DNA from 3 places in the Mesorhizobium sp. P2_E7 genome. Region 2 is predicted to be linked to each of the others. Evidence: predicted binding sites of a transcription regulator. Region 2 holds the regulator's gene; each other region holds the start of a gene.
The links. The regulator PhoB, encoded in region 2, activates phosphate uptake and scavenging genes when phosphate is short. The targets are predictions, from matches to a motif close to TGTCATNNANCTGTCAT.
Positions count from the first base shown of each region.

Region 1: AC1DYC_RS27355 (alkaline phosphatase D family protein) is a predicted target of PhoB. The motif match lies at 3,656-3,672, and genes of this name have one in related genera.
Region 3: AC1DYC_RS02660 (RNA degradosome polyphosphate kinase) is a predicted target of PhoB. The motif match lies at 8,072-8,088, and genes of this name have one in related genera.

Region 1 is NZ_JBFUER010000007.1:148,522-159,134, forward strand. It holds gene typA (translational GTPase TypA) at 1-1,425, opposite strand, end outside; gene AC1DYC_RS27350 (hypothetical protein) at 1,623-1,901, shown strand; gene AC1DYC_RS27355 (alkaline phosphatase D family protein) at 2,010-3,584, opposite strand; gene AC1DYC_RS27360 (MFS transporter) at 3,844-5,127, opposite strand; gene AC1DYC_RS27365 (TetR/AcrR family transcriptional regulator) at 5,202-5,819, shown strand; gene AC1DYC_RS27370 (hypothetical protein) at 5,864-6,457, shown strand; gene ppa (inorganic diphosphatase) at 6,693-7,226, opposite strand; gene AC1DYC_RS27380 (GNAT family N-acetyltransferase) at 7,356-7,862, opposite strand; gene AC1DYC_RS27385 (TPM domain-containing protein) at 8,028-8,666, opposite strand; gene AC1DYC_RS27390 (TPM domain-containing protein) at 8,672-9,571, opposite strand; partial or broken gene AC1DYC_RS27395 (TPM domain-containing protein) at 9,607-10,074, opposite strand; gene AC1DYC_RS27400 (TPM domain-containing protein) at 10,124-10,613, opposite strand, start outside.
Region 2 is NZ_JBFUER010000003.1:236,852-247,464, forward strand. It holds gene AC1DYC_RS20225 (CHASE domain-containing protein) at 1-2, opposite strand, end outside; gene AC1DYC_RS20230 (ATP-binding cassette domain-containing protein) at 168-980, opposite strand; gene AC1DYC_RS20235 (sugar ABC transporter permease) at 992-2,308, opposite strand; gene xylF (D-xylose ABC transporter substrate-binding protein) at 2,454-3,494, opposite strand; gene AC1DYC_RS20245 (ROK family protein) at 3,763-4,998, shown strand; gene phoB (phosphate regulon transcriptional regulator PhoB) at 5,029-5,718, opposite strand; gene phoU (phosphate signaling complex protein PhoU) at 5,735-6,439, opposite strand; gene pstB (phosphate ABC transporter ATP-binding protein PstB) at 6,481-7,305, opposite strand; gene pstA (phosphate ABC transporter permease PstA) at 7,323-8,639, opposite strand; gene pstC (phosphate ABC transporter permease subunit PstC) at 8,636-10,096, opposite strand; gene AC1DYC_RS20275 (PstS family phosphate ABC transporter substrate-binding protein) at 10,193-10,613, opposite strand, start outside.
Region 3 is NZ_JBFUER010000001.1:515,375-525,987, reverse strand. It holds gene AC1DYC_RS02690 (glycosyltransferase family 10 domain-containing protein) at 1-325, shown strand, start outside; gene fumC (class II fumarate hydratase) at 449-1,846, shown strand; gene AC1DYC_RS02680 (DoxX family protein) at 2,076-2,498, shown strand; gene AC1DYC_RS02675 (DoxX family protein) at 2,633-3,040, shown strand; gene AC1DYC_RS02670 (serine hydrolase domain-containing protein) at 3,046-4,110, opposite strand; gene ppx (exopolyphosphatase) at 4,188-5,720, opposite strand; gene AC1DYC_RS02660 (RNA degradosome polyphosphate kinase) at 5,717-7,915, opposite strand; gene AC1DYC_RS02655 (zinc-finger domain-containing protein) at 8,152-8,397, shown strand; gene AC1DYC_RS02650 (FAD-dependent monooxygenase) at 8,417-9,640, shown strand; gene AC1DYC_RS02645 (TIGR02117 family protein) at 9,665-10,333, opposite strand; gene AC1DYC_RS02640 (ABC transporter substrate-binding protein) at 10,590-10,613, shown strand, end outside.

The DNA of each region.
Region 1 (10,613 bases), on a different contig from region 2:
ATAGGGCTGGTAGGCATGGAACAGCCGGTTCATCACGGCGGTGCCGCGCGTGTCGGTCAAGAGTTCCGACTGGTAGCCGATCAGGCCGCGCGTCGGCGCGTGGAAGACGATGCGCTGGCGGTTGCCGCCGGAGGGGCGCAGTTCGACCATCTCGGCTTTGCGCTCGGACATTTTCTGCACGACGATGCCGGCATGCTCCTCGTCGACGTCGATGACGACTTCCTCGACCGGCTCCAGCAATTCGCCGTTCTCGCCGTTCTGCATGACGACGCGGGGACGCGACACGGCGATCTCAAAGCCTTCGCGGCGCATCGTCTCGATCAGCACGGCCAGCTGCAATTCGCCGCGGCCGGAGACGAAGAACGAATCCTTGTCCGGCGATTCCTCGATCTTCAGCGCGACATTGCCTTCGGCTTCGCGCAGCAGGCGGTCGCGGATGACGCGGCTGGTCACCTTGTCGCCTTCGGTGCCGGCGAGCGGCGAGTCATTGACCAGGAAGGACATGGTCACGGTCGGCGGATCGATCGGCTGCGCATGCAGCGGTTCGGTCACCGCCGGGTCGCAGAAGGTGTCGGCAACGGTGCCTTTCGACAGGCCGGCAATGGCGACGATGTCGCCCGCCTGCGCCTCTTCGATCGGCTGGCGCTCGAGGCCACGGAAAGCGAGGATCTTGGAAATACGGCCGGTTTCGACCAGCGTGCCGTCATGGTGCAGCACCTTGACCGGCTGGTTGGACTTCAACGTGCCGCTCTCGATGCGGCCGGTGATGATGCGGCCGAGGAAGGGATTGGCTTCCAGAATGGTGCCGATCATGCGGAACGGACCGGGGTGAACGGTCGGCGCCGGCACATGCTTGATGACGAGGTCGAACAGCGGCGCCAGGCCCTGGTCCTTCGGGCCTTCCGGGTTTTCGGAGACCCAGCCATCGCGGCCCGAACCGTAGAGGATCGGGAAGTCGAGCTGTTCGTCAGTGGCGTCGAGCGCGGCAAACAGGTCGAACACCTCGTTGACTACCTCGACGTGTCGGGCATCCGGACGATCGATCTTGTTGATGACGACGATCGGCTTCAGGCCGACCTTGAGCGCCTTGCCGACGACGAACTTGGTCTGCGGCATCGGGCCTTCGGCGGCGTCGACCAGCACGATGGCCGAATCCACCATCGACAGGATGCGCTCGACCTCACCACCGAAATCGGCGTGGCCGGGGGTGTCGACGATATTGATGCGGGTATCCTTCCAGTCGACCGAGGTCGCCTTGGCCAGGATGGTGATGCCGCGTTCCTTTTCCAGGTCGTTGGAATCCATGGCGCGCTCGGCGACGCGCTGATTGTCGCGGAAGGAGCCGGATTGCCGGAGCAACTGGTCGACGAGGGTGGTTTTTCCATGGTCGACGTGCGCGATGATCGCGATATTACGAATTTTCATGTTGTGGTCTCGGGAGCGTTGCAGGCAGCAGGCCAAAAGGCGCCGCCTCTTTCGGTTGCGCGGCTCATACAGGGTTTTTCGCAATTGCGAAAGAGGAGGCGCATCACCAAATACTCATCAAATCTTAAGCATCTCGGTGTGAGATGGTTTTGTTAACCAAGGCGGGAACCTTTCGGGGCCTGGGCAGTTCGAAATTCATGACCGACAAACTCAACCGATTTTGGCCACTCATCGCTTCGGTCGCATTCGCTGCCCTGCTGGCGGCCAATGCCGCCCAATCGGCCGCGACGCTGAAGGAAGCCAATCCAGTCTCGTCCTCTGACCAGACGGCCGAGCAGATGTTCGCCGACGCCCCTGATGGCGTCGACCCCGTGGTCACCGGCCCGGTCAGCGCGTCGTTCAGGCAGAAGCAGCAGGCCGCCGGCTGCGACAGCGCGGTTTGGCCGAAGATTCCAACGGTTTGCTATCCGGATTGACGGTGCGCTTTACCCTCCCCCTTGTGGGGAGGGTCGATCCGCGAAGCGGATCGGGGTGAGGGTGCTCCCACCGACGCCGGCGCTTCACCCCCACCCCGTCAGGCCAGCTTACGCCGACCGCACCGGATCCAACGTCACCTTGTAAAGCTCGTTGTCGTCGCGATCCATCAGCCGCACCGTCAGCTGCTCTGTAGCCCCTGAAATATCCACCAACCCGAAGAACTGCAGCCCGGCCGACGGCGGCAGGTTCTGGCCCTGTTCAGCGGTCGGCGCCTTGATGAATTTCAGTTCAGGTCCAAAAGTCATGTCGAAATCGTTGGGGCCGAACGTACCGGCATGGATCGGGCCGGAGACGAATTCCCAGAACGGGTTGAAGTCCTGGAACTGCGCCTTGTCGGGGTTGTAATAGTGCGCGGCCGTGTAGTGCACGTCGGCCGTCAGCCACACCGTGTTGGTGATACCGGCGTTCTTGATGTAGCGCAACAGGTCGGCGATCTCGAGCTCGCGACCCTTCGGCAGGCCGTTGTCGCCATTGCTGACGGCTTCCGCGCCGACCTTCTTGGTGCCGTCATCCCAGACGACGAGGCCGAGCGGCATGTCGGCGGCGATGATCTTCCAGGTCGCCTTGGAATTCGCCAGCTCGCGCTTCAGCCATTTCGTCTGCTGTTCGCCGAGCATGCGCGACTCCGGCGTCATCGTGTCCTGCATGTCCGGGCCGTTGGCGCCGCGATAGGAGCGCATGTCGAGGAAGAACACGTCGAGCAGCGGCCCGTGGGATATCTTGCGATAGACGCGGCCGGGTTCCGACGGCTCGTAGCGGATCGTGGTCATCTCAAGGAAGGCGCGCGCCGCACGCGCCGCCAGCACATGGATGGACTTTTCGGTGTAGCGGCTGTCAGCGCTCAAATTCTTCGAATCCGACCAGTTGTTCAGCACCTCGTGGTCGTCCCACTGGTAGAAGGTCGGGCAGATGGCGCTCAGGGCGAGCACATGTCTGTCCATCATGTTGTACTTCCACTGGTCGCGGTACTCGTCCAGCGTCTCGGCGACCTTGCGCTTGCCGTCGATGAGGACGACGTTCTTCCATTTGCCGCCGCCAGGCAGGTCGACCTCATCCTTCATGGCGCCATCGGCATAGATGGTGTCGCCGGAATGCAGGAAGAAGTCGGGCGTGTGCTTGGCAATGGTGGCGTAGGTCTTCATGCCGGTCTCGTCGATGCCCCAGCCCTGGCCGGCGGTGTCGCCCGACCAGGCGAATTTGATATCGCGCTTCGAGGCGGGTGCGGTGCGGAAGCGCCCGACGATCGGCTCGGAAACGACGTTGATGTCGGCGAGATCGGCGGCCGTCATGCGGTAGAAGATGTCCTGGTCCGAAGCGAGATCGGTGAGCAGCCGCTTGACCGTAAAATCGCTGGCCGGCGAGGTATCGAGCGGCGCCAGCCGGGTGGCGTTGGCGAAATTCTCAGTCGACGACACTTCGAATAGGACGCGCGAGGGACGATCGGTGCGCGTCCACACCATGCCGCTTGAGGCATCGACATCGCCGGACTGGACGCCATGGGTAAAGGCCGGGCGCTGGCTGGCGCGCGAATAATAGGGCAAAGCGAGGCCCGATGCGCCGAGCAGACCGGCCGCACTCGCTGAGGTGACAAAAGCGCGGCGGGTCAACGAGATCTTGTTCATGGCTGTCTCCTGATGGCTTGAACGTCCGCCACCAGCGTCCAGCCTCAATGTTTCAGCCGCATCTCGGAAAGATGAAGTTTTGATAACAACCAACCTCTTCCTTCTCCCCTTGTGGGAGAAGGTGGATCGGCGCGATAGCGCCGAGACGGATGAGGGGTGTTCCAGCGGAGTGAGACGTCGGCATTCCCTGGAACACCCCTCATCCGTCCGAGCTTCGCTCGGCCACCTTCCCCCACAAGGGGGGGAAGGGAAGAGCACTTCAAGCCGCCTGCGGCTCCGGTTCGAACGCCGGCTTGCTGGTATTGATCAGCAACGAGATACAGGCTGCGATGATGGCCGTCATGCCGGCGATCAGGAAGGCCAGTTCGTAATTGCCCTGCAGTTCGCGCATGGTGCCGCCGAAGGCAGCGGCGGCGGCGGCGCCGACTTGGTGGCCGGCGACGATCCAGCCGAATACGATCGGTCCGCTGCGGTCGCCGAAGGCTTCGTTGGCGAGCCTGAGCGTCGGCGGCACGGTGGCGATCCAGTCGAGACCGTAGAGCACGGCAAAGATGATCAGGCTGGTCGCCGAGAAGCCGGAATAGGGCAGATAGATCAGCGCCAGGCCGCGTATGCCGTAATAAACGCCGAGCAGCTTGCGCGGGTCGAAACGGTCGGTAAGCCAGCCCGACAAAGTCGTGCCGATCAGGTCGAATATGCCCATCAGGGACAGCAGGCCGGCGGCCTGCACTTCGCCGATGCCCATATCGCCGCAAAAGGAGATCAGATGCGTGCCGACCAGCCCGTTGGTGGTGAAGCCGCAGATGAAGAAGGTGGCGAATAGATACCAGAAGACGCGGGTGCCCGCGGCGCGGCGCAGCGTGTTCAGCGTATGCGCCAGGAAATTGCCTTGCGAGGCCGGCGACACGGGCGGCACGTCGTCGACCTCGGCGCCATAGCGCACCATGCCGATTGAAGCCGGACGCTCCGGCACCAGCAGCCAGACCAGCGGCAGCAGACAGGCGGTGGCGACAGAGACAGCGATGGCGACCGGCTGCCAGCCGCCGGACTGGGCGAGCGAGGCAAGCAGCGGCAGGAACACCAGCAGGCCGGTGGCGCTGGAGGCCGACATCAGCCCCATGACCAGGCCGCGATTGGTCTTGAACCAACGGTTGACGATGGTGGCGCCGAGCACGGTGGCGACGGCGCCCGAGCCGATGCCGGAAAACACGCCCCAGGTGAGGAATAGATGCCACGGCTCGGTCATCAGCAGGCTGAGCGCGGTCGAAGCCGACATGATCATCAGCGAGGCAAGCAGTGTGCGGCGCAGACCGATCCGCTCCATCAGTGCTGCGGCGAACGGCCCGGTCAGACCGTAGAGGAAAATGCCGATGGCGGCGGCAATCGAAACGGTGTCGCGGCCCCAGCCAAAGCTCTTATCCAGTGGCAGCATCATCACGGAGGGAGCCGAACGCAGACCGGCTGCGATCAGCAGGCAGAGGAAGATGACGCCGACCACGACGAATGCGTAGCGCTGGCCAAAAGGACGGGATTGAGCTATCATGTTACTGACCGGTACGTTGCAGGATGGAGGTATGTATACGTACCGATCGGTAACATTGTCAATCGAGTCACATGATGCCAGCGGACAAAAATATTGAACTGACCATCAACGACGGTCATGCGGCGTCGCCGCCGAAGGCTGCCGAGAAGATCCTCGACGTCGCCTACGACCTGTTCTACCGGCGCGGCATCCGAGCGATCGGCGTCGACGAGATCGTCAAGCGCGCCGGCGTCACCAAGCCCAGCCTCTACCGCAGCTTTCCCTCCAAGGACGAGCTCGCCGCTTCGTATCTCAGGCAATATGATCGCGAATATTGGGAGCGTTTCGACGAAGCCGTGGCCGCCCATCCCGGCGACCCGCGCGCGCAGCTCAAGGCATTCTTTACCCGCATCGGAAAGCGCACGCAGACGCCGGACTATCGCGGCTGCGGCATGACCAACGCGGCGGTGGAATATCCCGAGCATAGCCATCCGGCGCGCGTCGTCAGCGAAGCCAACAAGCAGGAACTGCGCCGCCGCCTGCGTGCCATGGCGGCCGCGATGGGTGCGCAAGACCCCGACACGCTGGGCGACGGCCTGCTGCTTTTGATCGAAGGCGCCTACATCAGCGGCCAGCTCTTCGGCCTCGGCGGCCCGGCGGCATCGGTCGCCCGCAACGCGGACCTGCTGATCGAGGCGAGCTTGAAGAAATAACATTTGACGATACGCTGCGGCAGCTCGAAACGGGGTTGTCCGCCATGCGCGCTCTTCTGCTCTCGCTTGCTCTCGCCGGTCTCTGCCAGGTCGCCCATGCCGACGGCATATCCAGCGCCTACACCGACCTCGACTCGCAAAAGGATTGCGTGACCTATGCGCAGGCCGAGGAAGGCGACGGCGATTGGGCCGAACTCGCCTGCTCCGGCTATCGCGGCTACCCCGTGCTGATCGCCTATGACGATGCCCGTGAATCGCTGTTTTACGGGTTTCCGCCCGGCGGCGAGATGACCTCGGCCTGGGAGAGCTTTTCCGGCTTCAACTCGTCCGGCGCCAAGGTCGAATGGCGCATCGACACCAAGGGCGACGTCGTCGTTCCCTTCGCCGTCATCCACCGCCGCTCGATCAGCAACCCCGAGGACGAGAACAAGCCGACCGAAGTGCTGCTGGTCGCCAAGGTCGCCCAGATGGATGCCCGCGACGGCTGCACGATCGGCCTGGTGCTGGCCACCGGCAACCCGCAGGCCAACGACCAGGCACGCAAGCTGGCCGATGAAAAGGCAAAAACCTTCGCCTGCGGCAAGGACACGCACATCGTCATCGGCAACGTGCCGGCCTTTGGTAGGGTGGACAATTAGGCAGGTCGGCGCGAGGCACCCCCCTCTGGCCTGCCGGCCATCTCCCCCTCAAGGGGGGAGATCAGATGGTGCCGTGGCTTTCGCCAATTTTCAGCGCTGAAAGAAAAACGCGCCGGCAGTGGAGCTGCCAATCTCCCTCCTTGAGGGGGAGATGGCCGGCAGGCCAGAGGGGGTGCCTCGCGCCAGTGTTTTGAAAGATACCACCGCTTCGCCCGAAGGAAGCAAGGCGCAGCTGCTACTTCGCCGCCTTCGCCCGCGCGATCGCGTCGACGATCATCTTCTTGGCGTATTTGGAATCGTGCCAGCCTTCGATCTTGACCCATTTGCCGGGTTCGAGATCCTTGTAGTGCTCGAAGAAGTGCTGCACCTGCTGGCGCGTGATGTCGGGCAGCTGCGTGTATTCGGTGACGTTTTCATAGCGCAGCGTCAGCTTCGGCGACGGCACGGCGATGATCTTCTCGTCCTGGCCGGCATTGTCTTCCATGATCAGGACGCCGATCGGCCGCACATTGATGACGCAGCCCGGCACCAGCGCGCGGGTGTTGCAGACCAGCACGTCGATCGGGTCGCCATCGCCCGACAGCGTGTGCGGCACGAAGCCGTAATTGCCGGGGTAACGCATCGAAGTGTGCAGGAAGCGGTCGACGAACAGCGTGCCGGCCTCCTTGTCCATCTCGTATTTGATCGGCTCGCCGCCGATCGGCACCTCGATGATAACGTTGACGTCGTCAGGCGGGTTCTTTCCGCTGGCAATGGCTTCAATGCGCATGGCTCAAATCCCTCTCTCGATTTCCAAGATCGATAGCGGGCGAAGCGCAAGCGCGCAATGCGGCGATTGGTACGCAGCGCTCGTGGAAGCGCACAGTTTGTGAATGGGCTGTAACCGAGGCTCCGCCTGCTATTCCCAGACGAAGGCGACCTTCTTCAGCGCCCTTTGCTCGAAAATCTCGACGCCCTCGGCAACATCGCGACCGCCGGCGCCGGCATAGAAGGCGAGCGCGTTCTGGTTGTCTTCCAGCGCCCACACCACCATGCCTTTCAGCCCGTGGTCGGCAAGCCGTGCCCGCGCCGCCTTGAACAGCCGGCTGCCAAGCCCGATGCCCTGATATTCCGGGCGCAAATAAAGCTCGTAGATCTCGCCCTGCTGGCGAAGCTCGCGGGCGCGGTTCTTGCCGATCGTGGCGTAGCCGGCAATGGTGCCGCCGATCTCGACCACCAGCACGGTGGCGGCGCGGCGAATCGCATTCGCCCACCAGTCGGCGCCGCGGCGGTTGATCATCGAGGTCAGCGAGCGATGCGGGATGATGCCGGAATAGGCGCCCTCCCAGGCCTGCTGATGCACGTCGGCAATGGCGCCAGCGTCGCGCGGTTCTGCTTTCCTGATGTCAATGCTCAGCGTATTCATGATTTGTTAACCATAAACCCGCATCGGCCATTTGCAAGAGTCGAGGCCGGCCTGCCAACCGCTTTCTCACAGCCGATCACGACAGCTGCTGACATCCGGCAAAACCTGCCTGAAAACGCGCTCAGCTGAGGCGGTCAGCCGTCCGCCTAGATAGTGCTTGCGGCTTCAAATCTCGACCAGATGGTCGTCCAGCTCATTGGTATCGCCGGATGTAACCGGAAAATGCTCGGCCAGCACCGCACCGACCTGCTCGATCGCCTTGACGAAGCCGTCAGCGAGCCGGTCGTCGCCGGCATGCTGGGTAAGGTCGCGGATAACGCCGTCCCAGACATGCTGGCCGACCTTGCTGTTGATGCCCGCGTCGGCGACCACCTCGGCATAGCGCTCTGCGATCGACACGAACACCAGCACGCCGGTGCGCGCCGTGGTACGGTGGACGTTGCGGGCGAGGAACTGCCGGAGCGCATTGTCATGCGCTGCCTGGTAACGCTGCCGGCGCGGCACCAGATGGATGCGCAAGGCGGGAAGCGCCCACAACAGAATGAGCACCGACGCCATCGCCAGCAGTTGGACAATGACGAAATGCGGCAGCCGGATCGACAGCCACCAGGCTTCCAGCCCATAGGCGGCGGCGAGGCTGACGATCAGCATTCCGATCATCGCCATGAAGGCGGCGGTAAAGAAATAGCCGTCGCTGGCATGCGCGACGACGCAGTAGATTTCACCGTCGGTTTTCGATTCGGCGGCGCGGATCGCGCCGGCGATGCGCTCATGGTCCTGCGGGCTGATCGGTCGTGTTGCCATGTCTCTCACCAGCTCCCTGAAGATCCGCCGCCGCCGGACGAACCGCCGCCGCCTGAAAACCCGCCGCCGCTGCTCGAACCCGACGACCAGCTGCTGCCCGAACTTCCTGATGACCAACCACTGCCCGAGGACCAGCCCGAGGACGAATTCGTTGTCCAGCTGCTGCCTGAGGACGACCCGCTCGGCCCCTGGCCATAGCGAAAGGTCATACCCAGCCATTTATACACGCCCGGCGACAGCTTGGTGCCGAAGATCGGCGGCAGGAACGCCATCGCCAGGCCGCCGAAGAACATCGTCCCCCACAGGATCAGGAAGATCGCGACGATGGGATCGATCGGCGCGCTGTGGTCGGCCGGGTTGCGCTTGCCGCGCGCTTCCAGCTCTTCCGGATTGCCTTCCAGCACCATGACCATGTCATCCACGGCTTTGGAAATACCGCCGGAGAAATCGCCGGCGCGGAAGGCCGGCACCATGTCGTTTTCGATGATCAGCTTTGTGTGAAGGTCGGTCAGCGTGCCTTCCAGCCCATAGCCGACCTCGATGCGCATCTTGTGGTCGTTCTTGGCCACCAGCAGAAGCACGCCATTGTTCTCGCCCGCCTGCCCGAGCTTCCAGAAGCGGAACAGCCGGTTGGCGTAAGGCTCGATCTCCTCGCCATCGAGGCTGTCGATGGTGGCGACGACGATCTGGTCGGACCCTTTTGTCTCGAAATCCGCCAGTTTCTGGGTAAGCGCTGCTTCGGTCGCCGCGTCGATGATATCGGCATTGTCGACGACGCGGCCGGTGAGTGCCGGCAACTCCCCGGCAAAGACGGCGAACAGCATTGCGATCATCGCCAACAAGGCGATGCCGATGGTCGCTGCTGCGCGGCCGGGTTCTGGCGGACTGAAGACGCGTCCGGTCATGCGGTCACCAGCTCCCCTCACGTGCCATGACTGTCCTCGATCACCGTGATCATGTCGTCGACGGCTTTGGAAATGCCGCCGGAGAAATCGCCGGCACGGAAGGCCGGCACCATGTCATCTTCAATGATCCGTGTGGCGTGCAAATTGGTAAGCGCGCCTTCCAGACCGTAGCCGACCTCGATGCGCATCTTGCGGTCGCCCCTGGCCACCAGCAGAAGCACGCCATTGTTCTTGGATGCCTGGCCGAGTTTCCAGAAATTGAACAGCCGGGTGGCGTAGGGTTCGATTTCTTCGCCATCGAGACTTGGAATCGTCGCGACGACGATCTGGTCGGAGCCTTTGGTCTCGAAATCCGCCAGCTTCTGCGTCAGCACTGCCTCGGTCGCGGCATCGATCATGTCGGCATTGTCGACGACGCGCCCGGTGAGTGCAGGTAGGTCCGCTGCCAGCGCGGCAAAGCCGACAACCAACACCGTTAAGCCCAGCAAAACAGCGCCGGTCATCGTGACGAGGCGGCCATGCCAGGAATTGATGATGCGTGCGGTCATCTCGTCACCAGCTTCCCGAGGAGCCGCCGCCGCCGGATGATCCGCCACCGCCGGAAAAGCCGCCACCACCGCTTGAGCCCGACGACCAGCCGCCACCACCCGAAGACCAGCCGCTGCTGGATGACCGCCGGCTCGGCTCGAATGTCATGCCCAGCCAGCGGTAGCGGCCGGGACCGAGTTTCTTGCCGAAGATCGGCGGCAGGATGGAGGCCGCCATGCTGCCGAAGAAGATGACCGCCCAGATGGTTATGAAGACGCCAAAGAACAGATTGTCCATGTCGATGGGCGGTTGCTCGTTGCGCTTTCCGCGCGCCTCCAGTTCTTCCGGGTTGCCCTCCAGCACCATCACCATGTCGTCGACGGCTTTGGAAATGCCGCCGGAGAAATCGCCGACGCGGAAGGCCGGCACCATGTCGTTTTCGATGATCAGCTTGGTGTGCAGGTCGGTGAGCGTGCCTTCCAGCCCATAGCCGACCTCGATGCGCATCTTGCGG
Region 2 (10,613 bases):
AAAGGATGCTGCGGCCCATGTCTCTGGGACCTTTATGGCACGTCACCGCGCCAACACAATGGCGAGGCCAAACCATCGTGACAGCTGGCACATCACGTTCCAGATGTTAGCCGGCTTATCGATCGCGCATCGGAGAAGATGACCGTCAGCCGATAATAGTGTTTGTCTCAGGCGGCGATCTTCAGCGCGCCCGGACCCGGAATGGCGCCGGGCGGACACTTGCCGAGGATGATCATGCCGAGCACCTCGTCCTGGGTGACGTCGGTGGTGCGCGCGGTACCGACGACCTGGCCGTTCTTCATCACGCAGACGCGGTCGGCAAGTTCGAACACGTCGTGGATGTCATGGCTGATCAGGAAGATGCCGATGCCGTCGGCCTTGAGTTGCTTGACCAGCTCGCCGACCTGCGCCGTTTCCTGCGGACCAAGAGCCGCCGTCGGTTCGTCCATGATCAGGATGCGCGCGTTGAACAGGATGGCGCGGGCAATCGCCACCGACTGGCGCTGGCCGCCCGACAGCTTGATCACCGGGTCTTTGAAGCGCTGGAAGCGCGGATTGAGCCGGCCCATCACCTTGCGTGCTTCGGCCTCCATGGCGACATCGTCGAGCGTGCCCCAGGCCGTCATGATTTCGCGGCCGAGGAACAGATTGGCGGCGGCGTCGACATTGTCGGCCAACGCCAGCGTCTGGTAGATGGTTTCGATGCCGTATTTCTTGGCATCGCGCGGGTTGGAAATCGAAGCCTCCTGGCCGTTGACGAAAATCTGGCCGGCATCGCGCTTGTAGGCGCCGGACAGGATCTTGATCAGCGTCGATTTGCCGGCGCCGTTGTGGCCAAGCAGCGCCATCACTTCGCCAGGGAACAGATCGACCGAGGCATCGTCAACGGCGCGGATGCCGCCGAAAGCGATCGAGACGTTGCGCATGTCGACCAGTGGCGTGCCCGCGGGAGCAGCGGAGGGAGCGGTTTTCTCAGTCATGATCGTTCTCCCTAAACCCGCTTGCGGTAGACGGTGTCGAGAAACACCGCGATGACGAGCACGGCGCCGACGACGATGCTCTGCAGCGGCGAGTCGACACCGAGCAGCACCATGCCGGACTGAAGCGACTGCATCAAAAGCGCGCCGAGCATGGCACCGATGATGGTTCCCGAACCGCCGGCGAGCGAGGTACCGCCGATGACGGCGGCGGCAATCACCAGCAGCTCGTCCAGCGTGCCAAGCGCATTGGTGGCCGAATTCAGCCGGGCCGATGAGATCGCCGCGGCGATCGTTGCCAGCACGCCCATGATCATGAACACCTTCATGGTGATCCAGCGCGTGTTGATGCCCGCCAGATTGGCGGCTTCCGGATTGCCGCCTATGGCAAAGACGTAGCGGCCGAAGCGCGTCCGGTTGGTGATGAACGTCATGACAACGCCGACCGCGATTGCCATGAGCACAGGAATGGCGATGCCATGCGCAATGAACAGTCCGCCATCGGGCACGGTGATGTTGTGGGCGGCCGCATAGCGGTTCACGATGCCGACCGGCCATGGATAGGAATTGGCCACCCACACCGCGCCCAGGATGATTGCGCAGGCAACGGTGCCCATCAGGGTTTCGGCCCAGACCGGGCGCAGCGGGAAGCGGAAGCGCTTGCGCTGCACGCGCCCGTTGAACAACGCAAACACCACGGCAAGGCAGGCGACGACGCCCACAACCCAGCTCCAGGTCGCGCCGATCGACCCGGCGGGACCACCGCCCATCAGCTGGAAAGTGGCGTCGAGCGGCGCCACGGTCTGGCCGCTGGTCACCCACCACGCTGCGCCGCGCCAGACCAACAGGCCGCCCAGCGTGACGATGAAGGCCGGCACTTCGAGATAGGCGATTATGAAGCCCTGGAAGGCACCGATGAGAAGACCGAGCGCCAGGCCGATGACCAAAGCCAGAACCCAGATCCACGGATTGCCGAGTTCCAGCCCGATGAAGCGCACCAGAAAGTGCACCTGGGCAAAGCCCATCACCATGCCTATCACCCCTTCGGCCGAGCCAATGGATAGGTCGATGTTGCGCATGACGATGACCAGCACCATGCCGCAAGCCATGATGGCGACGGCTGATGTCTGCACCGACAGGTTCCACAAATTGCGCGGCGTCAGAAAGAGACCACCCGACAGGATATGCAGGCCGATCCAGATGATCACCAGCGCGCCGATCATGCCGAGCATGCGGGTGTCGATCTCGGTCGCCTTCAGGAACCGGGCGACCGGGCCGAGTTCCGACGCACGCGCTGTGTCGGCCTGCGAAGGCGAGGTTGTGTCGGTCATGATGTCCTCCCAGCGGCTTGCCGTCTGACGCGGATGCCGGACCACAGCCTAGAAGTTAGCCGCCTCTGGCGGAAACACAAATCTTGTTGAGAAAACGCCGCGGCTTTGGGCCGCGGCGTCGATATCGAATGGAAACAGACCAAGCTTAGTTGCAGGCTGCGACGCTGCCGGCGGCGACGCCGGTGCAGACTTCGTCCTTCTTGATCCAGCCGGCGTCGATGACGACGTTGAGGTTGTCCTTGGTGATCGCGACGGGGGTCAAGAACAGCGACTTGACGGTGTTGCCGCCAGGCGTGGTGAAATCCTTGGCGCCGGCGATATCGCTCGTCTTCTTGCCGTCGGCGAGCTGCGAGGCGATCTCGGCGGCGTTCTTGCCGAGCTCGCGCGCGTCTTTCCACACCGATACGGTCTGGGTCCCGAGCGCGATGCGGTTCAGAGCGGCATGGTCGCCGTCCTGGCCCGAGACGGGAACCGTTCCGGCAAGGCCCTGCGCCGTCAGCGCGGCGACAACGCCGCCGGCGGTGCCGTCATTGGCCGCGACCACGGCATCGACCTTGTTGTCGTTGGCGGTCAGGAACTGTTCCATGTTCTTCTGCGCGTTGGCCGGCAGCCAGCCGTCCGTATAGGCTTCGCCGACATTCTTGATCTTTCCCGAGTCAATGGCTTCCTTGAGCACTTCCATCGAGCCCGCGAACAGGAAATCCGCATTCGGATCGGAGCCCGAGCCCTTGATGAAGACATAGTTGCCTTCCGGCTTGGCCTTGAACACTTCACGAGCCTGCATGCGGCCGACTTCCTTGTTGTCGAAGGTCAGGTAGAAGACGTCCTTGTTCTCGATCAGGCGGTCATAGCCGACCACCGGAATGCCTTCGTCCAGCGCCTTCTGCACCGCCGGGCCAATGGCGGAGGCATCCTGCGCCAGGATGATCAGCGAATTGGCGCCCTGCGAGATCAGGCTTTCGACGTCAGTCAGCTGCTTGCCGGGATTGGACTGCGCGTCGGCGGAAATATACTTGTCGCCGGCAGCCTCGATCGCCGCCTTCATCGCCGCTTCGTCGGTCTTCCAGCGCTCTTCCTGGAAGTTCGACCACGACACGCCGATGACCTTGTCCTTCGCCTGCGCGACCGACACCAGCGTCAGCGACATGGCGACACCCGCCAGCATGGCGGCTGCAAATCTGTTCATGTTAATCCTCCCTGCGCCGCGCGCGGCGCGACAAAACTGGCCCGAAGGCCGGCACACAGAGGCTCTATTTTTTCGAGCCTCGAAAAAATACTGGTCCAACGGCGAGGCGCTGTCAACATCGATTCTGATGGAATCTGATGGCCTCCGCGAATTTTTTCGAGACTCGCAATAAACAATGACAGCGCCGCCGGCTTCTGCCAATATTTGCGTAGCGCCCCTGACCGCCTTCATTATCATGAGGCGCGAGGAGGACCGGGAGGAAACAAAAATGTCGGTTGGAATCCGCCACGACGATTTGCGCCGTCGCAACCGTGCGATGGTGATTTCGGCCGTGCGCCGTGCCGGCCAACCGTCGCGGACCGAGATCGCGGCGACCACCGGCCTCAGCCATTCGACCATATCGGCGATCTCGTCGGATTTGATTGCGGAAGGCATCCTGGCCGAAAGCAAGCCCGGCGAGACCGGCGCGCTGAAACGCGGCCGGCCGCAGGTCGGCCTTGGCCTCAACCCGGAAGCGGCGGCGGTGATGACCGTGGTGCTGTCGCTGAACTTCCTCTCCGTCACCGTCATTGACTATGCCGGCCAGGTGGTCGCCGAGGAACAGCGCCGGCTCGACACGCTGACCATTTCGCGCGACGAACTGATCGGCGAATGCACTGCCATTGTCAGACGCCGGCTCGAGGATCCCGACCTCGACGTCCAGAGCGTCGCCCGCATTGCCATGGGCATTCAGGGCATCACCGATTCGCATGCGCGCGCCATGCTGTGGTCGCCGATCACACCGCTGACCGACATTGCCTTCGCCGACATACTGGAAGCGGAATTCGGCATTCCGGCCACCATGGAAAACGACTGCAACATGATGGCGGTGGCGCTGCAATGGCGCCAGCCTGACCGCTATCGCGACGATTTCATCGCCATCCTGCTCTCGCATGGCATCGGCATGGGGCTGGTGCTGAAGGGCGAACTGTTCACCGGCACCCATTCGTCCGGCGGCGAGTTCGGCCACATGATCCACCGGCCCGGCGGCGCGCTGTGCCGTTGCGGGCGGCGCGGCTGCGTCGAGGCCTATGCCGGCAACTACGCTATCTGGCGCAGCGCAAAGATGATGAGCGAGGATGCCGAACCGGTCGATGTCGGCGACGCCGACATGCGGGCGCTGGCCGCACGCGCCCGCGAGACGGATGGCCCGGAGCGCGAAGCCTATCGCAAGGCGGGCGAGGCGCTCGGCTTCGGCCTTGGCAGCCTGTTCGCGCTGATCGACCCCGCCCCTGTCGCCATGGTCGGTGTCAGCGCCGCCGCCTTCGACCTGATCGAGCCGGCATTGCGCGAGGCGATCGCCCAGACCGCCGGCGGCCAGCACTCGAAGTCGATCTCCTTCGACACCGAGCCCAACGAACTGCCGTTGATCCGCGAGGGCTGCGCCATGCGGGCGCTAAGCTTCGTCGACCAGGAGATTTTCGCGCCCGGCATTCAAGCGAAGACCGGCAAGCACGTCGCCTGAGAGGCCGGCGACGGCCCGGCGCGCCGGGCTCTAGTCTTCGCGGATGGCGTAGCCGGCGCCGCGGATGGTGCGGATGACGTCCGGCATGCGGCCATTGTTGACCGCCTTGCGCAAGCGACCGACATGCACGTCGACCGTGCGTTCGTCGATGTAGATCGTCTCGCCCCAGACATTGTCGAGCAGCTGGCTGCGTGAGAACACACGGCCGGGGTGGCGCATCATAAATTCGAGCAGGCGGAACTCGGTCGGCCCCAGTCGGATCTCGCTCTTCTTGCGGTAGACTCGGTGCGATTCACGGTCGAGCACGATGTCGCCGACCTTGAGCACGCTGGACAGGACTTCCGGCTTGGCGCGGCGCAGCAGCGCCTTCACGCGCGCCATGAATTCCGGCGTCGAGAACGGCTTGACCAGATAATCGTCGGCGCCGGTCGAAAGCCCGCGCACGCGGTCGCTCTCCTCGCCACGCGCGGTCAGCATGATGATCGGCAATCGCTCGGTCTCGGGCCGCATCCTGAGCCGCCGGCAAAGCTCGATGCCGGACACCGCCGGCACCATCCAGTCGAGCACCAGAAGGTCGGGCACATTTTCCTGCAGCCGGATTTCGGCCTCGTCGCCGCGCGTTACCACTTCGACCTGGTAGCCTTCGGATTCGAGGTTGTAGCGGAGGAGCACGCCCAGCGGCTCCTCATCCTCCACGACCATGATGCGTGGCGCAATCATCAGCAGTTCACCCTTGTCAGGCCGACGTGGCCATCGCCGTCTCGTCCTGCTTCGGGCGATTGGCAGGCAATTGCTGGCCGGTCAGCACATAATACGCATTTTCAGCGATGTTGGTGACATGATCGCCGATGCGCTCCAGATTCTTGGCGCAGAACAGAAGATGCGTGCAGGCAGTGATGTTGCGCGGGTCTTCCATCATGTAGGTCAAGAGTTCACGAAACACCGACGTGTATTTGACGTCGATGCGCTCGTCCTCATTCCTGAGCTTCGCCAGCGCGGCCGCATCGGCGGCGGCATATTCCTCGACCACCCCTTGCACCTGGATCAGCACCAGTTGTGCCATCGCATCGATGGAATGCGAGAGGTCGCGCGGCGTGACGCTCAAGCCCACAGTGCCGACGCGCTTGGCGATGTTCTTGGCGAGATCGCCGATGCGCTCGAGGTCGCCGGCCATGCGGATCGAACCGACCACGGCGCGCAGATCGTTGGCCATCGGCTGGCGCTTGGCGATGAGCGTGATGGCGCGGTCGTCGAGTTCACGCTGGCGCGCGTCCATGATGGCATCATCGGAAACCACACGCTGCGCCAGCGCGTTGTCCGACGTGAGCAGCGCTTTGGTCGAGCCGCTGACCATCGACCCGGCCAGATCGCCCATGTCGCGGATCAGCTTGCTGATCTGGCCCAACTCTTCATCGAAGGAGGCGACGGTATGTTCACCCATGATCCTGGTCCTCGTGCCTGAAAATTCAACCGCTGGACGGCTCAGCCGAAGCGGCCGGTAATGTAGTCCTGGGTGCGCTTGTCGTCGGGATTGGTGAACATCTTGTCGGTGGCGCCCTCCTCGACCAGGTAGCCGAGGTGGAACATCGCCGTGCGTTGCGACACGCGCGCTGCCTGCTGCATCGAGTGGGTGACGATGACGATAGTGTAGTTCTGGCGCAGTTCGTCGATCAGCTCCTCGACGCGGGCGGTGGCGATCGGGTCGAGCGCCGAGCAGGGCTCATCCATCAGGATCACTTCCGGCGAGACCGCGATGGCGCGCGCGATGCACAGGCGCTGCTGCTGGCCGCCGGACAGGCCAGTGCCGGGTTCCTGCAGGCGGTCCTTGACCTCGTTCCAGATCGCCGCCTTCTTCAGGCTCGACTCGACGATCTGGTCCATGTCGGACTTGCGCTTGGCCAGGCCATGGATGCGCGGGCCGTAGGCGACGTTCTCGTAGATCGACTTCGGGAACGGATTGGGCTTCTGGAACACCATGCCGACGCGAGCCCTGAGTTCGACGACGTCGATGTTCTTGTCGTAGATGTCGTCCTCATCGAGCGTGATCTTGCCGGTCACCCGCGCTGAATCGATGGTGTCGTTCATGCGGTTGAGGCAGCGCAGGAAGGTCGACTTGCCGCAGCCGGACGGGCCGATCAGCGCGGTCACCTGGTTTTGGCGGACGTCGAGATTGACGTCGAACAGCGCCTGCTTCTCGCCGTAGAACACGCCGACCTTGTCGCCGCGCATCTTGATCACTTCGTTCGACTTGGCGTTCATTTTGTCGCCCACTGCGTTTTCAAGGGACTGTTCGGTCATGATGTTCATACCAAATTGCCTTTTTTCTACCAGCGCCGCTCGAACCGGCGCCGAAGCACGATCGCGGTGATGTTCATGGCCATGAGGAAGACCAGCAGGATGATGATGGCGCCGGACATGCGCTCGACAAAAGCGCGTTCGGCCTCGTTTGCCCACATGTAGATCTGCACCGGTAGCGCGGTTGCCGGGTCGAAAGGTGTCTTCGGATAGTCGGCGACAAAGGCGACCATGCCGATCAGAAGCAGTGGTGCGGTCTCACCCAACGCGCGCGCCAGGCCGATGATGGTGCCGGTCAGGATGCCGGGCGCGGCCAGCGGCAGGATGTGCTGGAACACCATCTGCATCTTGGAGGCGCCAAGCCCAAGCGCTGCCGAGCGGATCGACGGCGGCACCGCCGCAAGGGCGGCGCGCGTGGCAATGATGATGGTCGGCAGCGTCATCAATGTCAGCACCAGGCCGCCGACGAAGGCGGCCGAGCGCGGCATGCCGAGGAAGTTGATGAACACGGCAAGCCCGAGCAGGCCGAAGACGATCGACGGCACCGCCGCCAGATTATTGATGTTGACTTCGATCAGGTCGGTGAAGCGGTTCTTCTTGGCGAATTCCTCAAGATAGATCGAGGCGGCGACGCCGATCGGCAGCGCCAGCAACAGCACGATCACCATCATGTAGAACGAGCCGATGATCGCCACGCCCATGCCCGACGTCTCAGGCCGGCTGGAGGCGCCATAGGTGAACAGGCCCGTATTGAAATGCTCGGCCATCACGCCATCGGCCTTGAGCTTGTTCATCCAATCGATCTGCTGGTTGGACACCTTGCGGCGGGCTTCATCGACACTGAGGTCGATCTGGCCCTTGAAGGCGGAGTCGAGATTGGCGGCGGCCAGGATGTTGACGTCACGCGTCGTGCCGATCACCGAGGGATCGGCGGCGACGATGTCGCGCAGCTGGACGCGGGCGCCCTCCGACAGGAAGCCCTTGAGCTTCAGCATCATCGGCTTGTTGGCGGGATCGATGCCGAGTTTGGCGACCAGTGCGTTTTCGGCGAGCTTGGGATAGTTCGCCTTGATCAGCACGTTCGGATCGGTGGCGCGCTTGCCGGAGGGATCGATCACCTTCTCGTCGAAGGTTATCGGCAGCGTCACCGTCGTCTGCCAGAAGGCGGTGTAGCCTTTCGAGACGATGGTGATCAGCATGATGGCCAGGAACGCCAGGCCGACCGAGATCGCAATCACACCATAGATGCGGAAGCGGCGTTCGGCGGCGTAGCGCGCCTTCAGCCCGATGTCGCGGCGCGGGCGCGCGACAGCACCCGCCATCGTGTCCAGGGGGATGTCGGTCATTCGTACTGCTCCCGGTACTTGCGCACGATGTAGAGGGCGACAATGTTCATCACCAGCGTCAGCGCGAACAGCGTCAGGCCGAGCGCGAAGGCGACCAGCGTCTGCGGTGAGTTGAACTCGAGATCGCCGGTCAGCTGGTTGACGATCTTGACGGTGATGGTCGTCATCGCCTCGAATGGATTGGCGGTGAGATTGGCGGCGACGCCGGCCGCCAGCACGACGATCATCGTTTCGCCGATGGCGCGCGACGCAGTTAGCAGGATGGCACCGACGATGCCGGGCAGTGCCGCCGGCAGGATCACCCGCTTGATCGTCTCCGAGCGCGTGGCGCCCAGGCCGAGCGAGCCGTCACGCATGGCGCGAGGCACCGCGGTGATGATGTCGTCGGACAGCGACGACACGACCGGGATCAGCATCACGCCCATCACCAGGCCAGCGGTGAAGATGCTCTGGCCCTGGATGAACGGCGAGCCGCCGGTGAGTGCCGCCGACAGGTCGCGCATGAATGGCCCGAGCGTGACCACGGCGAAGATGCCGTAGACGATGGTCGGGATGCCAGCCAGCAATTCCAGCGCCGGCTTGACCACCGAGCGCACGCTGCGCGAGGCATATTCGGACATGTAGACCGCCGACATCAACCCGACCGGCACGGCCACCAGCAGCGCGACGGCGGCAATGTAGAGCGTGCCGGCGAGAAGCGGGATCAGGCCGAACTGGCCCTGGCTGCCGCCCGAACCGGCGGCGGCGAAGCGCGGATCCCACACTGTGCCGAAGAAGAAGCTCATCGGCGACACGCTTTCGAAGAAGGTGATGGTCTGGAACAGCATCGACAGCACGATGCCGACCGTGGTCAGGATGGCGATGGTCGAGGCCGCAAGCAGCCCCCACAGCATCAGCCTCTCGACATTGTTGCGCGCCCTGGCGCGCGGCGCGATCTGCCGCAGCGCATAGAAGGCGCCGGCGATCGACAGTGCAAGTGTGATCACCGCGCCAAACAGGCCGAGCCTGTCCTGGACCTTGTTGGCCTCGACGGCGATCGGAATCATGTAGTCCTGCGTGTCGGTGGCCAGCGCCACGCCCTTGGCGATGAGCAACGGCTGCAATTCAGCGAAGGTGGCGGGAAGCGGCGTAGCGGCATCGAGCCGGCGCAAACCCTTGGCGAGGCTCTTCACCAGGCTGGCGTCGAGCGCTTCGCTGGCGACCTTGGAGTCGACAGTGCGTTCGGGCAAGGCGGCGTGGATGTGCCGGTCGAGATAGAAGGACGAGCCAATGTCCCAGACGGCGAGCAGCAGGACGGCAGGCAGGACGGCGAGCAGAAAGGCCCACCAGCCGTGGTAGTGGGCGCGCGAATGCGGCTTGACCTTGCCGGTATCCTGCGCCGCGGCGCGCTGGCGGCCGATCACGAAGGCGACCACGCCGATGGCAATGACTATGGCGAGTACGAGCAAGGACGACATCACCCACCCCAGGGAAAATTCAGATCGCCGCCGCCGTTGCGGCAAGCGGCAAAATCAGGGCGCGGATTTGGTCCGCGCCCTGATCCGGTCAGTTGATTACATCGTCTTTCCGGCGGCGAAGGCGTCGCGCTGGCTCTGACGCTCGGCGTCGGGAGCCGAAACCAGGCCGTACTGGGCGAGCGGGCTTTCCGGGCCGATCATCTGGTCGTCAAGGAAGAACTCGACATATTCCTTGAGGCCGGGAACGACACCGAGATGCGCCTTCTTGACGTAGAAGAACAGCGGGCGCGAAACCGGATACTTGCCGGTTGCGATCGTCTCGGTCGAAGGCACGATGCCTTCCACGGTGGCGACCTTCAGCTTGTCGGCATTGTTCTCGTAGAAGGCGAGGCCGAACACGCCGACGCCGGTCTTGTTGGAGTCGATGCGGGCGAGCGTCTCGGTGTAGTCGCCGTCGATGTCGACAGCCTTGCCGTCCTTGCGGATGGCGATGCAGGTCTTGCCGATTTCCTTGTCG
Region 3 (10,613 bases), on a different contig from region 2:
GGGCGAGTTCGTGCCGGCGAATTCCTATATCGACGCCAGTGCTTTTGCCAGCGCCAGGGAACTCGCAGCCTATCTCCAGCACCTGATCGAAACGCCGCAAGAGTACGAGGCCTACTTCGCCTGGCGCTCAAAGCCATTGCCCGACAGCCTCGTCAAACGCATGCGAATGCTCGAAACTCCGGCCCGTTGCAGACTGATGGGTCTCGTGCACAGACGGCTGGAGGAGCGGTCGTATCAGCCGTCCGGACGGCGGACACTTCCATTCGGCCATATGTCCTATCTGCGAACCAAGCTGCGCCGTTGGCGGAAAAAGATTCCGAGCTGACAGCCGCCAGCGCGGCGTTCAGAGCGCTTCAACCGATTTGTATCCTTGACCACTGCAATCTCTGCTTGAAGGCCATTGTGCAACGCGATACGCCGTTGCCGAATTCGATCGTCGGAGAGACAAGTGACCGCTGCCAAGACCAGAACCGAAACCGACACGTTCGGCCCCATCGAGGTCGCCGCCGACCGTTATTGGGGCGCGCAAGCGCAGCGTTCCCTTGGCAATTTCAAGATCGGCTGGGAAAAGCAGCCGGCCTCGATCGTGCGGGCGCTCGGCATCGTCAAGCGGGCGGCGGCCGAAGCCAATATGGAGTTGAAGCGGCTCGATCCGGCCATCGGCAAGGTGGTCGTCGAGGCGGCGCAAGAGGTCATCGACGGCAAGCTCAACGACCATTTCCCGCTGGTGGTCTGGCAGACCGGCTCGGGCACGCAGTCCAACATGAACGCCAACGAGGTGATCTCCAACCGGGCGATCGAATTGTTGGGCGGCGTCATGGGCTCGAAGAAGCCGGTGCACCCCAACGACCACGTCAATATGAGCCAGTCGTCGAACGACACCTATCCGACGGCCATGCACATCGCCTGCGCCGAGCGTATCGTTCATGACCTGTTGCCGGCGCTGAAGCATCTGCATGCCGCGCTCGAAGCCAAGACCAAGGCCTTCGCCCACATCATCAAGATCGGCCGCACCCACACGCAGGATGCCACCCCCCTCACCCTCGGCCAGGAATTTTCGGGCTATGCCGCGCAGGTGGCGTCCTCGATCAAGCGCATCGAGATGACGCTGCCCGGCCTGCAGGAGCTGGCGCAGGGCGGCACCGCCGTCGGCACCGGCCTCAACGCGCCGGTCGGCTTTGCCGAAAAGGTGGCGGCGCGTATTGCTGACATCACCGGCATCGCCTTCGTCACCGCGCCAAACAAATTCGAGGCGCTTGCCGCGCATGATTCCATGGTGTTCTCGCACGGCGCTATCAACGCGGCCGCCGCGGCGCTGTTCAAGATCGCCAACGACATCCGCTTCCTCGGCTCAGGCCCGCGCTCGGGCCTTGGCGAACTGTCGCTGCCGGAAAACGAGCCGGGCTCCTCGATCATGCCGGGCAAGGTCAACCCGACACAGTGCGAGGCGATGACGCAGGTCTGTGTGCAGGTGTTCGGCAACAATGCCTCGCTGACCTTCGCCGGCAGCCAGGGCCATTTCGAGCTCAACGTCTACAACCCGCTGATGGCCTATAATTTCCTGCAGTCGGTGCAGCTGCTCGCCGACGCCTCGATCTCCTTCACCGACAATTGCGTCGTCGGCATTGAGGCGCGCGAGGACAACATCAAGGCAGCGCTCGACCGTTCGCTGATGCTGGTGACCGCCCTCGCCCCGACCATCGGCTACGACAATGCCGCCAAGATCGCCAAGACCGCGCACAAGAAAGGCACGACCTTGCGCGAGGAAGCCTTGGCGACCGGGCTGGTCAGCGCGGCCGATTATGACCGGCTGGTGCGGCCCGAGGACATGACGCATCCGGGATAAGCAGGTCCGGCGCGTCGCGATTCCCTGGGGAATTGCGTCGACCAGCCGTCAGGAATTTGGCGGTGGGAAAATGTACTGCCGTTGAAGGCTGATCCGACAGGAATTTTGCGCCTTTCGACCGATCACGGAAATGTACACTCTGTGAACAATGCGTCGCCGAACTGACGGCTTTGGTGAACAGTCGGCTTGGTCTATCTGACAGGGCATCAACCCTTTTCGGAGAGCCACCATGTCCATCAACACTTCCACCGCCGGCGCCGGCACAGCGTCCAACAGTTCCACCACCATCCTGCTCGGCCGCATCCTGCTCGCCGCCATCTTCCTGCTTTCCGGCTTCGGCAAGCTCACGGCCATTGCCGGCACCGCCGGCTACTTTGGCGCCATGGGCCTGCCGGTGCCGACCGTAACGGCCATTGTCGTCGGCCTGATCGAGTTGGTCGGCGGCATTGCCATCCTCGTTGGTTTCCAGACCCGCATCACCGCCTGGGTGCTCGCTATCTTCACCATCGCAACGGCTCTTGTGGCCCATACCGGCTGGGCCGACCAGAACCAGATGATCCACTTCCTGAAGAACGTCGCCATCACCGGCGGTTTCCTTGTGCTGGCTTCCTCGGGCCCCGGCGCCTACTCGATCGACGCCAGGCGCGGCTGAATTTCCTCCCAAGCCTGAAAAAAGCGGCGCGGAATTTTCCGCGCCGCTTTTTCGTTGTCCGTCTAAGAGCGTCCGCGTCCCATCCCTGCTAGGATCGGCTCAGAACAGCGGGCGGACAGACAACGGAGATGACCATGCCCCGCGACGCACTGCTTCTGCTTTCCCGGCTGCTGCTCGCCGCCCTGTTCATCCCGTCCGGCTATCATGCGCTTGCCGACATTGCCGGCACGACTGGCTATTTCGCCGATCTCGGCCTGCCGCTGCCGACGCTTGCCGCCTGGGGCACAGGGCTGTTCGAGCTGATCGCCGGGCTGTTGATCCTGGTCGGCTTTCAGACGCCGGTGGTCGCGTTGCTGCTTGCCGCCTTCTGCATCGCCGCAGGCGCCATCGGCCATTATGGCCAGGGCGGCGACGACCCAATGCTCGCCTTCCTGCACCAGCAGATGCTGATGAAGGACATTGCCATCGCCGGAGGCTTCCTGGCACTGGCCATGGCTGGCGCCGGCGCATGGTCGATCGACGGGCGCCGCGCCGCAGCCTGACTGCGTCAGGCGCGCTGGAGGTTTGCCAGAATGATCTCGCGCCAGACACGGGTCGGAGTCACCCAGGCATCCCAGGCATTGTATTTTCCGGCATAGATCACGGCGGCGATGTCGGCCTCCGGCATCAGCCAAAGCCGCTGGCCACCATTGCCGAAGCCGGCATACCAGGGTTTTGGAGCCTCGAATGCAGGCGCCGGCGCATCGCCGATGAACCACAGCCGGCCATAGCCCAGGCCGTCCGGCGTCGAGATTGCGGGCGTGAACGACGCCGCTATCCAGCCCTCGGACACGATCCTTTGTCCGTTCCAAATGCCTTTGCGAAGAAGCAGCTGGCCGATCTTCAGAAGATCCGGCGCGGTCAATCGGAGCCCGGATGCCGCCGAAGCGACGCCGTCATTGCCGCCTGGCCAATGGAAGTGCTCGATGCCGAGCGGCGTAAACAACGCGTCGCGTGCAAAGTCCGGCAGCGTCTGACCCGTGCCTCTCGCGATAATCGCGCCGATGAGCGCAACGCTGCCGCCGGAATAGATCCAGCGGCTTCCGGGCTCGGCAATGATCGGGCGATCGAGGACGAAGCGATAGCGGTCGGGGGCGAGTTCCATGGCGATCTCGCTGTTCAGCGGATCGCTGTAAGGGCGGTTTTCATCCCACTCCATACCGAGCGTCATCGTCAACGCGTGACCGATGGTGATCCTGGCGCGAGCCGGATCCACGGCGAGATCGGCATACTCCGGAAACTGCGCCAACAGCGTTGCTTCGAGTGGCGGCACCAGTCCCCTATCGAGCGCGATGCCATAAATCAGGCTGACGATGCTCTTGGTCACCGAGCGCAGATCGTGCAATGCGCCAGCGTCGAAGGCTACCTGCCCAAGCGGGCGACCCCATTCCTCGTCGTTGCCCTGCATATAGTGCTCGAGGAAAGCGCTCCCGGAACGGGCGGCGAGAACGACATGCAGGTCGCGCAGCAGGCCGGACTCGATGCCGGCAAGCAATTTGCGCTTGATCGCCGGATCGAAACCGAGCGCTTCGGCCGTGGATACTGACGAAGACGATGGTTCTGCGCTGGTCATAGATTTTCCGCTCCGCGTTTGCCCACCGTCACGAAGTTCCAGATTGTTTCACCGAGGCGTCTACCTGACGAAGAGTCCTACTTCACAGAGACGCTCTGCCCGCCTTCGACCGCCAGCACCAGCCGGCGGTTGGTAATCCGCGCCAGTTGCGCCAAGCGTCCGGCCGGGCGCTCGCCATAAAGGTCGGAAAGTGCCGCCGGCAGCACCAGCGCCAGCGTGCCATTGCCGCGATTTTCCCATTTCAGCCTTGGCATGACGTCGGGCATAGCCGCCGTCAGCAGATAGACGACGCGCAGCACCGCCGCCAGGATGCGGGCGCGCTCGAGATAGCGCGGCGTCGCCAGGCCGCGGATTTCCGGCGCGGCATCGTTGAGTACACCTTCATGGCGAAACAGGCCGACCAGCGCCAGAAAAGCGCGGCCGGGATGATCGACGCCGATGAAGGAGGCGTGAGCGATGATGTTGAGCGACTGCTTGCCCCGATATTCCGGGTGCGCGCGCCAGCCTATATCGGCGAGCAGACAGGCGGCATGACGATAGCGCGCCTCATCCTCGGTCTCGTCGATGCCGAAGGCGGCAAAGGTCTTGCCCGTCCATTCGACAAGCTCATGCGCATGGGTGACCGAACGCGAGCGCAGCCGGGCAAGTTCCTCTGAAGCGGAGACCAGCGGATCGGCCTTCTGCTCGGCCTGGTCGAGCAGCGAATAGAGGAAACCTTCGCGCACGCCCAGCGCGGAAACGATGATCTTCGACGGTTGCATCGCCGCCATGATCTCCTGCAGCACGACCGCGCCATAGGGCAGCAATGAGCGGCGGTTCTTGGAGACGCCTTCGATACCCTTGACCTTCTCGATCTCGCCTTTCGCAACCTGACGGAGGAAGTTGGCGGCGCTTTCGACACCGATCTCGTAGTGGTGCATCACGCCAAGCGGGTAGTTGGTCATTTCCATGTGCAACCGGGCGAGGTTTCGCCAGGTGCCGCCGACGGAATAGAAGGGCCTGCCCTGTCCACCCTTCAACAGCTTTGCCCGCGCCAGTTGCTCGCGGGCGATCTTGGCCGCCTGGGCGAGCGAATTCTTCGCCATGTCCTGCAGCCGCAGGCCGCCCAGCGGCAGCGTGATGCCGTCGCCGATCGCCTCGCCATTGATGTCGATGAGTTCCAGGCTGCCGCCGCCAAGGTCGCCGGCAATGCCGTTGGCCGGGTGGAAGCCGGAGATGACGCCGAGCGCCGAATAATGCGCCTCCTGACGCCCGGAGAGAACGCGGATCTCGGTCTTGAGCACATCCTCGGCGCGATGGATGAAATCGGGGCCGTTGATCGCCTCGCGGGCCGCGGCCGTTGCCAGCACATACATGTGCTCCGCGCCGGCCTGGTTGGACAACGCGCGGAAGCGGCGGAACTCTTCCATCGAGCGTGTCACCGCCTCGGGATCGAGCTTGCCGGTCGAAACGATGCCGCGGCCAAGGCCGGCCAGCATCTTTTCGTTGAACAGCACGGTCGGCGAGCGCGCCAGCCCTTCATAGATGACAAGGCGGATCGAGTTCGAGCCGATGTCGATGATGGACAGCGGTCGGCGATCCTGCAGCCGGCCCTGGGATGATGAAATCATACGCCGGCGTTCAGCTTCTTGCGACGCTTGAACTGTGCGATGCGCTTGGGCGCATGCGACTTCAGCGCGTCACCCCGTCCGGACAGGCTCGGATTGGTCATGAAATATTCCTGCGCGTTGAACGGCTCTTCACCCTCCTCCAGCGCCACGCGCCGGGAGGTCCCGTCAGCCAATACGTCGAAACTTTGCTGGTTGTCCATGATGTTGCCCAGCATGATCTGCCCCAGTATCTGTTCATGCACAGTTGGATTGGTGATCGGCACCATGGTCTCGACGCGGCGGTCGAGGTTGCGCGGCATCAGGTCGGCCGAGGAGATGTAGACGATCGCCTCGTCGGACGGCAGGCCGTAACCGTTGCCGAAGCAATAGATGCGGCTGTGTTCGAGGAAGCGGCCGACAATCGATTTGACCCTGATGTTTTCCGACAGGCCCGGCACCTGCGGCCGCAGGCAGCAAATGCCGCGTACGACAAGGTCGATTTCGACGCCGGCGCGGCTGGCATCATAGAGCGCGTCGATGATGTTCGGGTCGACGAGCGCGTTCATCTTCATCCAGATGCGCGCCGGCCGGCCCGCCAGCGCATGGGCGATCTCGTCGGCAATATGCTTCAGAATGCGGCTGCGCAGCGTAAACGGCGAGATGGCGATCCGCATCTCATCGGTCGGCTCGGCATAGCCGGTGATGAAGTTGAACAGCTGCGCGACATCGCGCGCGATCGTCGGATCGGTGGTGAAGAAGGACAGGTCGGTGTAGATGCGCGCGGTGACCGGATGGTAATTGCCGGTGCCCAGATGCACGTAGTTGCGCAGCTTGCCGTCCTCGCGCCGCACCACCAGCGACATTTTCGCGTGGGTCTTCAGTTCGAGGAAGCCGAACACGACCTGAACGCCGGCGCGCTCCAGGTCGCGCGCCCAGCGAATGTTGGCTTCCTCGTCGAAGCGCGCCTTGAGCTCGACAAGCGCCGTCACCGACTTGCCGGCCTCGGCGGCGTCGACCAGCGCGCGCACGATCGGGCTGTCATTGGAGGTGCGATAGAGCGTCTGCTTGATCGCCACCACTTCCGGGTCGGCCATCGCCTGGCGCAGGAACTGGACCACGACGTCGAAGGATTCATAGGGGTGATGGACGACGATGTCCTTCTCGCGGATGGCCGCGAAGCAATCGCCGCCATGCTCGCGGATGCGCTCGGGAAAGCGCGGATTGTAAGGGGTGAACTTGAGGTCATCGCGCGGCACGGCAACGATCTCGGAAATCTGGCTGAGCGCCAGCGGGCCGGTCAGAACGCTGATGCGGCTCGCCGAGACGCCAAGTTCGCCGGCAACGAACTCGCGCAATTCGCCAGGCATCAGCTTGTCGAATTCGATGCGGATGACCGAGCCGCGGCGGCGGCGCTTCAGCGCCGTCTCGAACAGGCGCACGAGGTCTTCCGACTCCTCCTCGACCTCGATATCGCTGTCCCGGATGATGCGGAAGGTGCCGGATCCCTTGACCTCGTAGCCGGGGAAAAGCTTGCCGATATAGAGGCCGACCGCCTCCTCGAGCGGAATGAAGCGAACATGCTGCTTGCGGTCGGGCAAACGGATGAAGCGCTTCAGCGCCACCGGCAGGCGCAGAAGCGCGCTCATCTCCTCGCCATTTTTGCGATGGCGCAATTGCAGCGCCATCGAGAAGCCGAGATTGGGAATGAACGGGAATGGATGCGCCGGATCGATCGACAGCGGGGTCAGCACCGGGAACACCTGGTCCTGGAAATGGTCTTCGAGCCAGACCTTCTCATCCTTGGTCAGTGCATCGCGTGTGATGCTCTCAATGCCTTCCTTGTTGAGCAGCAACATCAGTGCCGACAGGCTGTTCTGCTGGTCCTCCTGCAGCCGCTCGACCTCACGCAAAAGCTGTTCGAGCTGCTGCTCGGGCGTGCGCCCGTCCGGGCTCTTGAGCGCAATGCCTTCGCGCACCTGGCCGGCAAGGCCGGCAACGCGGACCATGAAGAACTCATCGAGATTGGCGGCGGAGATCGACAGGAAACGAACCCGTTCGAGCAGCGGGTGGTGCGCGTTCTGCGATTCCTCGAGCACGCGCCGGTTGAACTGCAGCCAGGAGAATTCGCGGTTGACGAAACGGTCAGGATTGCCGCCTTCGGGGCTTGCCACCTCGACATTGATGAATTCGCTCTGCACCGGCTTCAGTTCATTCATGGTTTCCTGCCCGCAACCGTTCCTTTTGGAGCGCCCATATGCCGAGATGGCCATGGACGCTCTAGCATGTCTTTGTGACGCACGATCCGTCGCGGAATCGCTCGGCTTCCGGGGTCATGCGCTTAACCGGCTCAACTTATCCTCTGCCAGCCTTTTGCGACAGTTTCATTTCATCGATCTTGCAAAGAGAGCTGTTATGATCCAGATGCAGATGAGACTGCGTTAAGGAGACGACGATGGCAGGCGGTTCCATTCCCCATTTCCAGAACGATGCCGGCCATCCGGCGATCGACATCGGTGTCAGGGAATTCATGTGCACCGGCGCCAACCCGCCCTTCGATCATCCGCACGTCTTCCTCGACATGGGCGACGACAATGAAAAGGTCTGCCCCTATTGCTCGACGCTCTACCGCTATTCGGCGAAGCTGAAGGCGACGGAAACGCAGCCGCCCGGCTGCCTCTATATCGACCAGGCCGCCTGAGCCTTTCGCGACAAGCCCGATGCAGGACGCACAGGCCCGGCAGGTCATTATCGCCGGGGCTGGCATCGCCGGGCTGACCGCGGCGCTTGCCTTCGCCGAACGCGGCTATCCCGTAAAGCTGTTGGAACAAGCGTCGCGCCTCGAAGCGGCCGGCGCCGGCATCCAGCTTTCGCCCAACGCAACGCGCATCCTTCGAAAACTCGGCGTGCTCGACCGGCTGCTGCCGGCGGCCTTGCGGCCGGAAGCGGTGGTGCTGAAGGATGCGGCGACGCTGCGCGAACTGGCCCGGGTGCCGCTGAGGCAAGCCGCCGAAGCGCGCTGGCAGGCGCCCTATCTCGTCGCCCACCGCGCCGACCTGCAGGCGGCCCTGCTGGCGCAAATGGCCGAACGGCCGGGGATTGAGCTCATCACCGGCGCACGCGTGTCCGGCATCGCCATCAACCCGCAAGATGTTGCCGTGACCGCCGAAGCGGATGGCCGCGCGATGGAGGCAAGCGGCCAGCTCCTGGTCGGCGCGGACGGCGTCTGGTCGTCGGTTCGGGCGCAGCTCGCAGGCTTCGGCAAAAGCCGCTTCTCGGGCGAACTCGCCTGGCGGGCAACGATCGCAGCCGAGAGCGCCGCCGGCGAAGCCTTTGCCGCTATCGGCGCCGTCGACTGCGTCACCACGTTCCTGCATCCCGGCTTCCACATGGTCGCCTATCCCGTCAGCAAGGGCCGCGACTTCAATCTCGCCGCCTTCACCAAGGGCGAGCGTATTGCCGAAGGCTGGTCGGGCCATGCCGACCCAACCATCCTCGTCGGCGCCACCCGCAGCACTGCGCCCGGCCTGGCGAAGCTTGTGGCGCTGGCCGGCCAGTGGACAGCCTTTCCGATCCATACGGTTGTGCAACAGCGGTGGACGAGCCCGCAAGGCATCGCCCTGATCGGCGACGCCGCGCACGCGATGACGCCGTTTGCGGCGCAAGGTGCAGCCATGGCAATCGAGGACGCCGTGACCCTGGCTGGCGTCATCGCCGATTTCCCAGCCGATCAGGCCGGAAGTCTTCAAATCTGGGAAAACCTGCGGCGGCCGCGTGTCGCCAAGGCCGCACGCCGCGGCGCCGTCAACCGCCTTGCCTGGCACGCTGCCGGCCCGGTGGCTGTCGCCCGCAACCTGTTCCTGTCCATGCGCCCACCCGAAAAGCTCGCCGCCGATCTCGACTGGCTTTACGGATGGGAGGCGCAGAAAGTTATCCGGCGCTGAACGGCGCCGGGATGCCGTTTTCAGCTAGTTATACAGCCGCATCGACAGGCCGAGCGAGGCCGGTAGCGGGTTCCACCAGCCGGTGCGCAGACCGGCGGTGCGCAGGCCTGAAGCCGTCCAGGTGTTGCAGCCGACCAGCGCGTTGAAATGGCCGTTCGCCTCGAAGAAGCGGTCGAAGCGGGAATAGGCGGCATTCTCGATGACAACCGGACCGTTCGGCCCCTGCTGGAAACTCGCATCGATGTAATCGAGCAGTGCTGCAAAACGCTGCTCATCGATGTCGAAGCCGGTGACGGCGGGATCCGGCTCGGCGATGTTCCCGGCGATATCGACATGCATGACCGAGGCGTCCAGCGTCAGCGCCTTGAGCACCGGCACCGCTTTCAGCTCGGACCAGGTCGGCGTCTCCAGATAGAAAGCACGGCCGCCCCAGCCGAAGACGATGTAGCGCACCTCGGGAGCGTCGGCAGGGATGCCGGCATCGACCAGGAAATGAAAGCGCTGGCGCACGGCATCGTCGACCGGAATGGCGATGTCGGTGTGGATCGGGTTCTTCAGCACCAGAATATGGCGCGTGGTGACGGTACTTGCTTTGGCCACCCGCCACAGTGGCCGCGGCACCAACGTGCCCAGTGCTACTGCAAGCATCGCCGCCAGCACGATGATACTGAGAACGCGCCCAAACTTTTTCATGAACCTAATCGCCACCAATCGAATGCCCTCATAGCACGTGTCGGACGGCGGATATCGGTCGTATCGTCCACCTGATCGCGTCGATGCCGCTTGAAAGGTTGGTGAAAGGTTGCTGCCATAGACATTGGCAGGCGTCCCCGCATCACTGCAAAGCAGCGAGAGAAGAGAGGACGAGGGAAACGAACGAAGGGAAGAGGCCATGTCGCTTACGCGCACACTGCTTGAATCAGCCGCTACAATCGCACTCGTCGCCACCATGGCCCTGTCAGCGCCGTCGGCT